DNA from 3 places in the Pantoea sp. SGAir0430 genome. Region 2 is predicted to be linked to each of the others. Evidence: predicted binding sites of a transcription regulator. Region 2 holds the regulator's gene; each other region holds the start of a gene.
The links. Region 2 encodes CRP, which controls carbon source genes, mostly activating them, when cyclic AMP is high. Its sites were predicted from a motif close to ATGTGANNNNNNTCACAT; they were not measured.
Positions count from the first base shown of each region.

Region 1 (3,210 bases), 1.8 Mb from region 2:
GGGCGTCTATGCGTGACCTGATGCCATCAAATCCCGACAACAGCCCGCTGAGCAAAGCCCTGCAGCCGATGTTTTTCCTGCCTTAGCCGGCCATGTCAGCAGCGGTGCCGCCAGGGGCGCCGCTGCCTGTGAAACGCATTAGCCGTTGGAGCGCAGCTGCGGATAACGGCGGAAAATGGCGATACACCAGAACAGTCCCGCCAGGCCAATGATGGCGCCCACGTTGCCCACGTCTGCCATCTGCAGATGCAGACTGACCTGGTTACCGAGTAGCGCGCCTGCGCCAATACCGATGTTATAAATACCGGAAAACAGCGACATGGCGACGTCGGTGGCGTCCGGTGCCAGCGATAGCACGCGCACCTGCATCGCCAGGCCGATCATCATCATTGCCATTCCCCAGATAATACACAGCACGGTAATCGCTGCCGGGCGTACCGCAGCAAACACCAGCAGACCCATACACAGGGTAATCAGCGCAATGGCGGCGATCAGCAGCGCGGACGGGAATTTATTGCCCAGCGTGCTGAACAGAATGCTGCCCAGAATGCCGGCTGAGCCGAACAGCAGCAGTAACAGGGTGGTGAAGTTCTCATCGGCGCTGGCTACCACCTGCATAAACGGCTCGATATAGCTGTAAGCGGTGTAGTGCGCGGTCACCACGACGGTGACCAGAATGTACATCGCCACCAGCGCCGGGCGGCGAAACAGCATCGGCACGCTGCTGAGTGAACCGGTGTGCTCACTCGGCAGGCGCGGCAGTATCCGCACCAGCATAATCAGCAGTACCAGTGCTGACAGGCCGATCATACCAAAGGTGGTACGCCAGCCCAGATACTGACCCACAATACGACCAATCGGCACGCCCAGCACCATCGCCAGCGCCGTGCCCGTGGCCAGCATACTCAACGCCTGGGTTTTCTTGCCGGCCGGCGCAACGCGAATCGCCAGCGAGGCGGTGATCGACCAGAACACCGCATGCGCCAGCGCAATACCAATGCGCGACAGCACCAGCGACGTGAAATCCCACGCCACGGCCGATAACAGGTGGCTGGCAACAAACAGAATAAACAGGATGGCCAGCAGCAGGCGGCGCTCGACGTTGCGCGTCAGCAGCATTAACGGCAGCGATAACAGCGCCACGACCCAGGCATAGATGGTCAGCATGATACCGACATCAGCGGTTTTCATTGCAAAGCTGCTGGCGATGTCCGACAGCAGGCCAACCGGCACAAATTCGGTGGTATTGAAGACAAAAGCAGCGATAGCCAGCAGCACCACGCGCAGCCAGGCTGTTTTACGGGAAACGGTTGTTGATTGCATTGAATTCTAATCGGCTAAACGACGAGTGAGGGGGTCAGAATGCACCCGGTAAAGTGACCTCGATCACAAATTTCCGCTATTGTGGAGCATTAGTCAGCCGATGAAAACCGTTAACCCGGGTTTTATCACTGAATATTTCTTATCGCGCTGAGCGTGGTAAATAGCCTGCGGTTATGGAGAGTTGTTGCGGCTGCGTGCTGCCGGCCCGCGAGTCTGCCGTACCAGCACAGGCTAAGTCAGGTGTTTCTGTAACAGAAAAATCGCTTAGCCGTGCTGAGGGCGGGTATCGTGCGGACGGGTGTGGTTCAGACCAGGATTATCAGAGTCACGCCATATGCTTTAGTGCCACGCTAAAGTTGTGGGTCGGATTTTTTTTTACGCCCACCGGGCAGCAGTGTTCGCAGCCCAACGCAGTGGCGTAAAATTTACGCGCCTGCTGGATTGCGGCACCGGGCGTGTAAAAAGTCCCCAGAAAACGGCGACCGCCGTCGGAAGGCAGGAACGGACAGCCCTTCGCATGCACCACATGATTGTCGTTATAACCGGCATGCTTATCGACATAATAGTAAAGCTCCATCTGACTACCTCATTGCTGTGTAAAAAATAAGTCTATGTATTATTGGAATAGAACGAATTATAGCGATGAATTGCTATTTTGTTTTAAGTGGTACGGCGCGAATGCCTGATTATTCGAATCCAGCGGAGCAGGCGGGACGCTGAGGTCCCGCGCTAACGATGAAGGGTATTACAGTTTGCGGCCCTGTAAACGCAGGCCAACCAGCAGTGCCAGCACCAGCAGGGCGCTGATAAACAGGGTTACGCCCGGCCAGCCGTATCGGTGCCAGAACACGCCGCCCAGGGTGCCGGCCACGCTGGAGCCCACGTAGTAGCTGAACAGGTAAAGTGATGATGCCTGGCCTTTCGCCCGGCGCGCGCGCGGTCCAATCCAGCCGCTGGCCACCGAATGGGCGGCAAAGAAGCCGGCAGTAAACAGCATCATGCCCGGCAAAATCAGCCACAGCGAACTAAAGGCGGTCAGCAGCAGACCGGCCAGCATGATCGCCGTGGCGCCCGTCATCACCGGACCGCGACCAAAGCGGCTGGTCATCGCGCCGGCTTTCGGCGAGCTCCACGAACCGGTGAGATACACCACGGACAGCAGCCCGACCACCGCCTGGCTCAGTGACCACGGCGCGCTCAGTAAACGGTAGCCGATGTAGTTAAACAGCGTGACAAACGCGCCCATCAGCAGAAAGCCTTCGGCAAACAGCAGCGGCAACCCTTTGTCGCGCCAGTGCAGGCGGAAGTTGATCAGCAAACTGCGTGGCCGCAGCGAGGCAGGGCGAAAATGGCGCGACGCGGGCAGAATTTTCCAGAACATCAGCGCGCCAGCCAGCGCACAGCAGCCAATGACGCCAATGGCAATACGCCACGAGAAAAAGTCGGTCAGTACACCGGAGAGTAAACGACCGCTCATGCCGCCAATCGAGTTACCGCTGATGTACAGCCCCATGGAGAAGGCGATGACCCGCGGGTGCATCTCTTCGCTCAGGTAAGTCATGCCCACCGCCGCGACGCCACTGAGCGACAGACCGGTCAGCGCGCGCATCAGCAGAATCCCCTGCCAGCTGCTCATGGTGGCGGAGATCAGCGTACAAATCGCCGCCAGCATCAGCGCGGTCACCATCACCGATTTACGCCCAATCGCATCTGACAGCGGGCCGGTGAACAGCAGGCCCAGCGCCATCAGCCCGGTGGAGAGCGACAGCGAAATACTGCTTTCGGCAGGCGTCACGCCAAACTGCTGTGACAGCACCGGCAGAATCGGTTGTACGCAATAGAGCAGGGCGAAAGTGGCAAGACCGGCAGAGAACAGCGCCAGCGTCA
Region 1 covers NZ_CP039427.1:1,070,289-1,073,498, reverse strand. The annotation lists gene rhaM (L-rhamnose mutarotase) at 1-86, shown strand, start outside; gene E7738_RS05160 (sugar transporter) at 139-1,323, opposite strand; gene E7738_RS05155 (hypothetical protein) at 1,649-1,900, opposite strand; gene E7738_RS05150 (MFS transporter) at 2,069-3,210, opposite strand, start outside.
Region 1: the regulator CRP is predicted to act here: its motif matches at 1,375-1,392, upstream of E7738_RS05160 (sugar transporter).

Region 2 (3,210 bases):
GGTAAAGCCAATCATCGACCAGCCATAATATTTACGCGTGATCAGATAGCTGGCGAGCGTGATGACCAGCATGGTCAGCAGGGCAATCGACTCCGGAACAGCAAAGCGCAGCGACGCTGCGGCGATCAGCAAGCCGGCGAAGGTGCCGAGCGCCCGGTGCTGAATGCGCACGCGCGTGGCGCTGTAGCCGTTCTGGCTGACAAACATGATGGTCATCAGAATCCAGTAGGGCTTGGGAATATTGAAGAACAGCGCCAGCGCGCTGCCGAACATCAGCATCACCGCGAAGCGCGCCGCCGTCCGCAGCGCGGCAGATTTCAGCGACAGGTAGCTGCGCAGCGCCGGCAACAGCGGCAGGCGACGCTGGCGATCGGCCATCAGGTCGCGGGTGTATAGCGGCTTCTGCGTGCGCAGCACGCGCGCGATGCGGCTGAAATGGTAGAGGCAGAAATTACCGACCGGATTATCCGGGTGCTGCCGGGCAATTTTCTCCAGCGCGCCGAGCGGCTTCTCCATGTGGAAGCGTTCCGGCAGCTGGTGATAGAGAATGGCATCGGCCAGCACGCGCAGCCGTGCCGAAATGATTTTCGCGTTCCAGCGGATCACCGCCTCGGCGTGGCTCTGCTCCACCAGCTTTTGCACCTCTTCCGGCTGATGCAGGCTGACCGAGATATGCTCCTGCAGATCGAGCGCAACCTGAAAGGCGCGCGTCAGGCGTTTGTGGCTGTTATCACGGCTGGCGGACAGCATATGCATCTGCTGATAACAGGTGGTGATCAGATCGACCGCTTTCTGCTGACGCGCCAGTAGCGGCGGCAGCGCTTTTTCCGGATCGGTCAGCTGCGTCAGCAGGGTGTATTTGGCGTCGCAGTAATCGGCCAGCTCGCGGTACAGCAGGCTGAGGGTCTCGCGCATCGGCTGCTCTTTCCACAGCCAGAACCAGAACCAGTTAAACAGCCCGTACCACAGCGTCCCGCCGATATACAGCAGCGGCGGGACCCACATCGGCATACGGCCGACGAGGCTTAAGGTAAAGATGGCGGCGATCAGCGTGCCGGGCAGCAAACGACCATGCAGCGGGCTGATTTCACCGGTCACGCCCACCAGCAGCGGTAACACCAGCAGAATCAGCGGCAGCGGCACAGCGTAAGCTGTGAGGTACTGAATCAGAAAACTGCCGCTGGCGAACAGTGCGCCGCCGACAATCAGCCGTTTGAAGAACCGCTTGTGTGGCGTATCCAGACCGGCGATGTTGCAGCAGGCCGGCACCAGGGAGAACAGCAGCCCTTTTTGCAGATCGCCAAACAGCCAGCCGAGCGCCACAGGCAGGCACAGCACCAGCGTTTGCCGCAGCGCATAGTTAACTTCCGGATGATAGATGATTCGACGCCACATCAGCTCATCGTAAACAGAAACGGCGCGATGTTGCCATCACGCCGTGGGTGAGAAGAAATCAGCGGGTGCCGTAAACGACGATGGTTTTGCCGTGTGCGGAGATCAGGTTCTGATCTTCCAGCATTTTCAGGATACGACCCACGGTTTCGCGTGAGCAGCCCACGATCTGACCAATCTCCTGACGGGTGATTTTAATCTGCATACCGTCCGGGTGGGTCATGGCATCAGGCTGTTTCGCCAGGTTGAGCAGCGTTTGCGCGATACGGCCGGTCACATCGAGGAAGGCAAGGTTGCCGACTTTTTCAGATGTAACCTGCAGGCGACGCGCCATCTGCGCCGACAGGCGCATTAAAATATCCGGATTGACCTGAATCAGCTGACGGAATTTTTTGTAGGAAATTTCAGCCACTTCGCAGGCGGTTTTCGCACGTACCCAGGCGCTACGCTCCTGGCCCTCTTCAAACAGGCCGAGCTCACCGATGAAATCCCCCTGATTGAGGTAGGAGAGAATCATCTCTTTGCCTTCTTCATCTTTAATCAGTACCGCGACGGAACCTTTCACGATGTAGTACAGCGTTTCCGCTTTCTCACCCTGATGGATGAGGGTGCTTTTGGATGGATATTTGTGAATATGGCAATGGGACAGGAACCATTCGAGTGTAGGGTCTGTTTGCGGTTTGCCGAGAACCATTCGCTATTATCCTCTGTTGTAATCGTGCCCAAAATACAGGGGGCAGTTTTCCCTGTCAGGCGGTGAAATCGTCCAGCGTTTCCCGTGAGGGACAGTTATTCGGGGGTGGATTCGTAAGCGATGCTTTTGATTCGTCCCGCTTTCGTCTTTCGTGACGAAAATATTTTCAGCACTGTTTGTAGCATAGCTTTTGCAACCTGTCTCCTGTTGTCTCGCTTCAGCAGGTGGGGGATGCGTCTGCATTGCTGTTTGTCAGGTGAAAGCGTACTCTGGCGGCAAAACCGCCGCTTCAGGAGAAAGAATAATGCAGGCACGAGTGAAATGGGTGGAAGGGCTGACCTTTCTCGGAGAATCCTCATCCGGTCATCAGGTATTAATGGACGGCAATTCCGGTGATAAAGCGCCCAGCCCGATGGAGATGGTATTGATGGCTGCGGGCGGCTGCAGCGCGATTGACGTGGTGTCGATTCTGCAAAAGGGGCGCAACGATGTCGCCGATTGTGAAGTCAAACTGACCTCGGAACGCCGCGAAGAAGCGCCACGCATTTTTACGCATATCAATCTGCATTTTATTGTCAGCGGCAAAGCGCTGAGCGATAAAGCGGTAGCGCGCGCGGTGGATCTGTCCGCGGAGAAGTACTGCTCGGTGGCGATCATGCTGGGCAAGGGCGTCGAGATAACGCACAGCTACGAAGTGGTGGAGCTATAATCCAGCCGGGAGCGCGGCCCTGCGCTCCCGATCTCAGCTCCTCCCGGCGAAACTGGCGCGTTAGCCTGCGCTATTCAATGCGTTTTCCTTCAATCAACCGCTGCACCAGCGGCGTCATGATCAACTCCATCGCCAGTCCCATCTTGCCGCCCGGCACCACCAGCGTATTCATGTGGGAAATAAACGAGCCCTGGATCATCGCCAGTAAATAAGGAAAAGCGATGCCCTCCAGGCCGCGAAAATGGATCACCACAAAGCTCTCATCCAGCGACGGGATTTCACGCGCGGCAAACGGGTTCGAGGTATCCACGGTCGGCACGCGCTGGAAGTTGAGGTGCGTGCGGGAAAACTGCGGCGTGATGTAGTTGATGTAGTCTTCCATCGAACGCACCACCGAATCCATCACCGCTTCGCG
Region 2 covers NZ_CP039427.1:3,292,814-3,296,023, forward strand. The annotation lists gene E7738_RS15455 (YccS/YhfK family putative transporter) at 1-1,395, opposite strand, end outside; gene crp (cAMP-activated global transcriptional regulator CRP) at 1,454-2,086, opposite strand; gene E7738_RS15465 (OsmC family protein) at 2,391-2,795, shown strand; gene E7738_RS15470 (phosphoribulokinase) at 2,866-3,210, opposite strand, start outside.

Region 3 (3,210 bases), 180 kb from region 2:
GGCCGGCGTACGTTTGGTCAGCCAGCCGGTGAAGGCCGGATCGTCAGCCAGCGTCTGGGTCATCTCGGTGACGAAATAGCCCGGCGCAATGGCGTTAACCTGAATATTGTGGCGCGCCAGCTCCACACACATGCCGCGCGTCAGCATGGTGACCGCGCCCTTGGAGGCGGCATACGGCGTGATGGTGTCGCGCCCCAGTTCGCTCTGCATCGAGCCGATGTTGATGATTTTTCCGCGCTGACGCTGCACCATTCTTTTCGCCACGGTTTGTGACACCAGAAACACCGCTGTCTGGTTGACGGCAATCACGTCGTTCCAGTCCTGCTCGGGAAACTCGAGAAACGGCCGGCGGCGCTGAATGCCGGCATTGTTCACCAGGATATCAATCGCGCCCCACTGGCTTTCAATCTCCTCCACCGCCTGCTGAACCTGCGCCGACTGCGTGACGTCAAAGGCCTTCGACCGTGCGTGATAACCCAGCTCGCGCAGTTTCGCCGCGCCCTGCTCTGCGCCGCCCTCGGTGGTGGCGTTGATGATCACTTCCGCACCCGCCTCCGCCAGACCGCGCGCCAGCAGAAAACCGATGCCGCGCGCCGAACCGGTGAGCAGCACACGCTTGCCCGTCAGGGAAAATAGCTGACTCATACTGACTCCTTAAAACGTTAACTGGACTTTCGCCGCCCGGGTTTTATCACCGGCAAACTGCAGCGCCGCGTCGATATCCTGTAAGTCATACTCCCCGCTGAACAGCGGCAGCGGATTGACCACGCCGCGTGCCAGCCAGTCAACCGCCGTGTTGAATTCGTGGGTGAAACGGAAAGAACCGACCAGATTGATCTCTTTGGCGATCAGCGTCATCAGCGGGAAATCCGGAATCGTGCCGCCCATGCCAACCTGTACCAGCGTGCCTTTGGCGCATACCACGTCGAGACAGCGCTGCAGCGAAGACGGATGGCCGGAAGCCTCGAAAGCGACATCGAAGAAGCCTTTATCTGCAAGGTAAGGCGTGAAATCACCGTCAGCAGCGTGGATCACGCCGGTCGCGCCCATCTGCTGCGCCAGGCTGAGCGAGCGTTCGCTGATATCGCTGCAAATAATCTCCGCGGCTCCGCGGGCTTTGGCAGCGGCGGCAATCAGACAGCCAATCGGCCCGACGCCGGAAATGAACACGGTTTTGCCGCTCAGATCGCCCGCCTGCTGCGTGGCGTGGATGCACACGGCCAGTGGTTCAGCAAACACCATTACGCTGTCATCGGCCTCCTGCGGAAACGGCACGCACTGCGCGCTATCGACCACTTTGTATTGCGTGAAGCCGCCATCCACGTGCGGCAGATACATGGCGCTGCCGAAAAAGCGCATTGAGGTGCACTGATTTTGCTGCTCGCGCAGACAGTATTTACAGCTGCCGCACGGCTTTGAGGGATTGACCGCCACTTTTTGATTGGGCTGGAGCTGCGGATCGTCGCTCTCCACCACGTAGCCGATCACTTCATGGCCGAGGATCATCGGCATCTTCACTTCGAAGCTGCCGACTTTACCTTCCTGATAGTAGTGCAGATCGGACCCGCAGATGCCGCCGCGCGTGATGCGCACCAGCGTGCCGGTGCCGTCCCACTGCACCTGCTGCTGTGCGACGCTGACCTGTTTTTTGCCGGTAATGACGCAGGATTTCGTTTCAATGTTCATCGTAGCCCCTTCAGTGCTGTAGCAATGGGGGCTATCACAGCCGGATACGGCCGGCGAAACTGTGACGAACATCACTCAAAGCGATGTTACAAAACGGCTGTTACCGGGAACGTGATGCAGAGAGGCGGAAAAGCAGACGGCGGCCATCCCTGACCGCCTTAAAGAAAGATTAGCTGCCCGACATCAGGTCGTGGCTGTATTTGAACAATTCCGAATCCGAGCGCAGGCCGAGCTTTTTCAGCGCCGACTGCTTTTGTCCGCTCACGGTTTTACGGCTGCGCTTAAACTTCACGGCGATTTGCGACACGCTGAGCCCATCGAGAAAACAGCGCACCACTTCTACTTCGCGCGGGCTGAGGGTTTTGACCTTCTCATACATATTGCCTTTGCTGGAGAGATCGAGGTTTTCGTTGATGGCGTCTTCATTCATCACGTAGAGGTTTTCCACCTCGTACGCCACTTCCTGCGACAAAAATAGCCGCCCCTGCGCCACCTGACGAATCGCCTGGACGATCTCCTGCATATTGTGGCTTTTTCCAATAAAGCCCTTAACGCCGGCGCTCAGCACCATTTTGACAATCGCCGGACTCTCCATGGACGATGAGATCAAAATCTTTTGCTGCGGATAGTGATTTCGCAGCTGTTTCACCAGGGCCAGGCCATCCAGTTCCCGCTCGCCCAGCAAAAAGTCCAGCACCAGCACATCCACCGTAGTGCTGCGCAGCTGACTAAACAATTCATTACTTGAAGACCAGGTCCCGACCAGATGAATATCGGGTTCGTGTTTCAGGCATAACTCGAAAACGGTACGAACCATCGGGTGATCATCAAGGACAGCGACACGCACCTGTTTATTATGTGCATATACCATTCTTTTATTCCTTTATTACAGTCTCAATTTTGTCCAGTACTGATAACCACACCAGTGAAAATGACCTGAAAGTATGCGCTGACCGCTGCCGGGAAAATCGCTTGCAACGGTTTAAACCAAACGTCACCAGGTTAACAAAAATTAGAATTTTGCTTACGCGTTTAACTTATTACCGCTAATTAAAAGGTAGTTTTACCAGATGAATGGACAGCAGCGGTTAGCGGCCCCGGAAAAACTGCGAAAATTCTGACGTAACTCTGCGAATGGACCACATAAGAATTGTCTTGAAAGGTCATTTTATGGATAAACCGTTGAAATATTTGAAATCAAAGCAAAAGCAATATCTAAAAAAAACCACGGATGTTAATAATAAGTTAAACATTCGAGAATGGTCGCAAAATATCCTTAATGCGGCATTAGATCAGGCAGGCGGGAAAAATCTCTTTATACTCCTTTTCCCTTATCGGCATTAATGACTTTATTTTCTTCAGGAACGCACGGTGTTTAATCCTGTTAATTTCATCCGTCTGACGGGCGTGGTCCTGTTTATTTTTTTTGCCGGCGCGCTGCAGGCGCAGGTCAAACCATTGCAGCTTTTAGCGCGTTACGATACCGCACAGCCCGCGCTGCAGCTGGCTGAGCCCATCTCTTCT
Region 3 covers NZ_CP039427.1:3,477,635-3,480,844, reverse strand. The annotation lists gene idnO (gluconate 5-dehydrogenase) at 1-645, opposite strand, end outside; gene idnD (L-idonate 5-dehydrogenase) at 655-1,686, opposite strand; gene E7738_RS16475 (response regulator transcription factor) at 1,856-2,557, opposite strand; gene E7738_RS16470 (ATP-binding protein) at 3,058-3,210, shown strand, end outside.
Region 3: the regulator CRP is predicted to act here: its motif matches at 1,746-1,763, upstream of idnD (L-idonate 5-dehydrogenase).